2 regions of the Streptomyces sp. JH34 genome follow, and region 2 is predicted to be linked to the other one. Evidence: riboswitches for the same ligand, from Rfam matches in the RefSeq annotation. Region 2 holds a riboswitch; the other holds the start of a gene.

Region 1 (2,382 bases), 4.2 Mb from region 2:
TGGTCTCGTCACACGCGACGGACACGTGGTCGGCGTCGACCAGACGCAGGTTCACCCCGCGCTCACGTGCGGCGGCCACCACACCCGCGGCCGCACCGGGCGCGCGGACGGTCAGGGTGTCGAAGTACGCGTCGTGCACGACCTCGGTCCCGGCGGCCCGCAGCCCCTCGGCCAGGATGGCGGCGAACCGGTGGGTGCGCCGGGCGATCGTCCGCAGCCCGTCGGGGCCGTGGTACACCGCGTACATGCCGGCCATGACGGCGAGCAGCACCTGCGCGGTGCAGATGTTGCTGGTCGCCTTCTCACGGCGGATGTGCTGCTCGCGGGTCTGCAGTGCCAGCCGGTAGGCCTTGTCACCGTCCGCGTCGACGGACACGCCGACGAGGCGGCCGGGAAGGCTGCGGGCGAACTTCTCCCGTACGGCCATGAAGCCGGCGTGCGGCCCGCCGAAGCCCATGGGGACACCGAATCGCTGCGTGGTGCCCACGGCGATGTCCGCGCCCAGTTCCCCCGGGGAGGTGAGCAGGGTCAGAGCCAGCAGGTCGGCGGCGACGGACACGATCGCGCCCAGCTCGTGCGCCTGCTCGATGACGGGCTTGATGTCGCGCACGGCACCGGAGGCGCCCGGGTACTGGAGCAGCACACCGAAGACGCCGCGCTCGGCGATCTCCGTGGGGATGCCGTCGGAGAGGTCGGCGACGACGACCTCGACACCGGTCGGCTCGGCGCGGGTCTCGATGACCGCGACGGTCTGCGGCAGCGTGTCGGCGTCGACCAGGAAGACGCCGTCCTTCACCTTGCCGACCCGTCGTGCCAGGGCCATGGCCTCGGCGGCAGCCGTGCCCTCGTCGAGGAGTGAGGCACCCGAGGTCGGCAGCCCGGTGAGGTCGGCGACCATCGTCTGGAAGTTCAGGAGGGCCTCGAGGCGGCCCTGGGAGATCTCCGGCTGGTACGGCGTGTACGCCGTGTACCAGGCGGGGTTCTCCATGACGTTGCGCAGGATCACCGGCGGGGTGAAGGTGCCGTAGTAGCCGAGACCGATCATCGGTGCGAGCACCTGGTTGCGGTCGGCGAGGCTGCGCAGCTCGGCCAGGACCTCGGCCTCGGTACGCGCCTCGGGGAGGTTCAGGGCCTCGGCGCTCTTGATCACGTCGGGAACCGCGGCGGCGGTGAGCTCGTCGAGGGAGCCGTAGCCGACCTGGGCGAGCATCTTCGCCTGCGCCCCGGCATCGGGCCCGATGTGGCGCTGCTCGAACGGAATGCCCTGCTCCAGCTGGGAGAGCGGAGTGCGACGGGGGGTCATGATGGAGGCCTCCTGGTCTGCCACGACCTGCGAGGGGCGCCACGGCGTGGCTGCCCGAACGGCCTCCCCCTCTGTCATCTCGACCTGAGAGCTTCACCGGCGCGCCGTGGGGCGTGCCGGTTTTCACCGTCGGTGAGGGCGGGACCAGCACGGCACGTGCCGCACGGATTCCGTCCTGCTTTCCAGAGTGACCTCGTCCGTGCGGTACGGGGGCCTGAGAGATTCCGGGGAGGAGTTGCTCCTTCGGCGCCCCCGGATCGCTCCGGAGGACTCTCCCGCACAGGGTCAGCAGCCGTGTTCCAGCCTACCAGCGGGGTCGGCGCGGGCCGTCTCGAGTGGCCGACGGCCACGATGTGGCCTTTCGTAGAGCCTGTGGAGCAGCCGCGACCACCCGATGCAGTCGTGACCAGTGGGAGGCACCGTGCAGACCGACATCGATCCGCGCAGCCTGATCGGCCGCAAGGCCTTCGACCGTCAAGGTGCCAAGATCGGAACGGTGGACGAGGTCTACCTCGACGACGCCACCGGGGTGCCCGAGTGGGCCGCCGTACGGACCGGCCTCTTCACCAGGGACGCGTTCGTCCCGCTGGAGCCGAGCGAATTCGTCGACGGCGCGCTTCTGATCCCCTTCGACCGGACCCTGATCAAGGACGCGCCCGACTTCGGCGTGGGCCGCCACCTGTCCCCCGAGCAGGAACTGCAGCTCTACCGCCATTACGGGCTGGACTCCTCCCCCTCCGCCGAAGCGGGTCCCGACAGGGACTTCGGCAGGCTGGCGGGCCAGGAGGAGTAGTCCTCCGGGTCGCGCACCAGGGGCAGTGGGTCGGCGGGCCGCAGTGCCGGGTCGTCGACGCGGAACGTGCGCACCCGTCCGGGCGGCGTCCACGGTTCCTCGAAGCGCACGGTGACACGGCCGACGCCGCTGCCCTGCACCCAGCCGTGCCCGTGGACGTCGTGCCGTACGTCGTGTCCGGCCGGCCAGCGCCGGGACGCCAGTCGCTCCTCGCTCTCCCGCTCGTCCGCGCCCGCCGCCTCCCCCGCGGCACCGTCCCGTTCGTCCGGGGCGGTGCCGGCGGCCG
Region 2 (2,382 bases):
AGGTCGCTGACCGACTTGGTCGACTCCAGCTCACCGCAGGTCTCGCCCGCGGTCACCGTGTCGCCGACCTCCGGGAGCTGGGCGAAGACGACGTCACCGAGCGCGTTGGCCGCGAACTCGGTGATACCGACCGTGGCCACACCGTCCTCGAGGGCCGACAGCCACTCGTGCTCCTTGCTGTACCGCAGCTGCTGGGGGTTGCTCATGACCTGAATTCTCCTGTACGCGGGGGAGTGCTGATGAACGGTGGTCTTACGGTGTGAGACACGAATGCGTCACGTGCGCGGCGCGCCGTGTCACGTACGGCGTCACTTACGGCGCTTGTAGAAGGGCAGCGCCACGACCTCGTACGGCTCGTGCGTGCCCCGGATGTCGACGCCGACACCCTCGGTGCCGGGCGCGGCGTGCGCCGCGTCCACGTAGGCCATGGCGATCGGCTTGCCCAGGGTGGGCGACGGGGCACCCGAGGTGACCTCGCCGACGACCTTCCCGTCGGCCACGACGGGGTAACCGGCGCGCGGCACCCGGCGGCCCTCGGCGATCAGGCCGACGAGCTTGCGCGGCGGGGCGGCCTCCGCGCGGTCCGCGGCGGCGGACAGCGCCTCGCGGCCGACGAAGTCGCCCTCCTTCTCGAACTTCACGACTCGCCCCAGACCCGCGTCGAAGGGCGTCAGCGCGGTGGTCAGCTCGTGCCCGTAGAGCGGCATGCCCGCCTCCAGGCGGAGCGTGTCACGGCAGGAGAGCCCGCACGGGATCAGGCCGTACGGCGCGCCGGCCTCCGTCAGGGCCTTCCACAGCTGCTCGGCGTGCTCGGGGGCCACGAAGAGCTCGAAGCCGTCCTCACCCGTGTAGCCGGTCCGGGCGATGAGCGCGGGGACGCCGGCGACCGTCCCGGGGAGCCCGGCGTAGTACTTCAGTCCGTCCAGGTCGGCGTCCGTGACCGCCTTGAGCACGGCGGGCGAGTCCGGGCCCTGGACGGCGAGCAGCGCGTACGCGTCGCGGTCGTCCCGCACCTCGGCGTCGAAGCCCTCGGCGCGTGCGGTCAGGGTGTCCAGGACCAGCTGGGCGTTGCCCGCGTTGGCGACGACCATGAACTCGGTGCCGGCCAGGCGGTAGACGATCAGGTCGTCCAGGATCCCGCCGTCCTCCGCGACGATCATCGTGTAGCGGGCCCTGCCCTCGCCGACGGTGGCGATGTTGCCGACCAGCGCGTAGTTGAGGAAGGCGGCCGCCTGCGGGCCGGTGACGGCGATCTCGCCCATGTGCGACAGGTCGAACAGTCCGGCCCGGGTACGCACGGCGTTGTGCTCGTCGCGCTCGCTGGCGTACCGCAGCGGCATGTCCCAGCCGGCGAAGTCGGTCATGGTCGCGCCCAGGGACCGATGCAGGGCATCCAGGGCGGTGAGACGGGGGGCAGTGCTCATGGACATGGCTCCAGGGCATGACGACAGGGGGTTGTTCCCTCCCCATCTGTCATCGGAACCTGAGAGGTTCGCCGAGAGCCCCTGAAAGGGTCCTGACGGATTCGTCCCCGTCAGGGTCGGCTTGCACCTTGGGTGGGACCGCGCAGCGGCCCGCTTTTCAGATCTGCCTCATCCACGCGGTACGGGGCCTGAGAGATTCAAGGGAGGAACTTGCTCCTTCGGCGCCCGGCGCACACGGTGACCGGGACTCTCCCGCGCGGATTCAAACGGCCGGTATGCAGTTGGCGGGGTCATCATCGCACGCATTGCGGGAGAGTGGGGCGTTCCGGTCCGCACGGGTACCGATCCCGACACGTGCGGCCGGAAGCGGTTGTGCCGCATTACCTTTTCTTTACACTTCTTGGGCAGGTCAGTGGGTGACTCGGCAGGGGGAAGGCGATGACGTTGCAGCGCTACGCGACCACCGCGGGGGCGGCGAGCGGTGCGATGCCCCAGCAGTCCGGCGTGCCCGCGCGGGAGCTGTCGGACGGGCAGGCGCCGGTGGTGCGTGATCTGCGGGGCGTGGGCGGTCCGGGACCGCGCGGCCTGGACTTCGCGCCGGGGGACGTGGTGGTGGTCTCCGGGCTGCCCGGCAGCGGGAAGTCCACGCTGATCCGGCGCACGGCCCGGGAGCACGCGATCGACTCCCAGGACACCAGGGACCGCTGGGAGGCGGCCCTGCCCGCCTTACTCCCGTACGCCCTCTACCGTCCCCTGGTGCGCGCCGCGCACTACGCGGGGCTGTTGCGCACCCTGCGCTCGGGCGGACCGGTCGTCGTGCACGACTGCGGCACGCAGGCCTGGGTGCGGCGCTGGCTGGCGCGTGAGGCCCGGCGCAGGGGCAGTGCCCTCCACCTCGTGCTGCTCGACGTCACCCCCCAGGTCGCAAGACAGGGGCAGCGGGAGCGTGGCCGTGGGG

Evidence for each region. Region 2 has a riboswitch for glycine ahead of gcvT (glycine cleavage system aminomethyltransferase GcvT). Riboswitches for the same ligand answer to the same signal wherever they lie in the genome.
Region 1: linked by a shared signal. The riboswitch ahead of gcvP (aminomethyl-transferring glycine dehydrogenase) and the one ahead of gcvT (glycine cleavage system aminomethyltransferase GcvT) in region 2 are both predicted to bind glycine.

What each region holds. Positions count from the first base shown of each region.
Region 1 covers NZ_JAJSOO010000001.1:6,377,158-6,379,539, reverse strand. Annotated here, with positions in the region: gene gcvP (aminomethyl-transferring glycine dehydrogenase) at 1-1,303, opposite strand, end outside; glycine riboswitch at 1,496-1,591, opposite strand; gene LWJ43_RS28700 (PRC-barrel domain-containing protein) at 1,725-2,096, shown strand; gene LWJ43_RS28695 (DNA polymerase IV) at 2,018-2,382, opposite strand, start outside.
Region 2 covers NZ_JAJSOO010000001.1:2,193,690-2,196,071, reverse strand. Annotated here, with positions in the region: gene gcvH (glycine cleavage system protein GcvH) at 1-206, opposite strand, end outside; gene gcvT (glycine cleavage system aminomethyltransferase GcvT) at 309-1,424, opposite strand; glycine riboswitch at 1,592-1,689, opposite strand; gene LWJ43_RS09445 (AAA family ATPase) at 1,863-2,382, shown strand, end outside.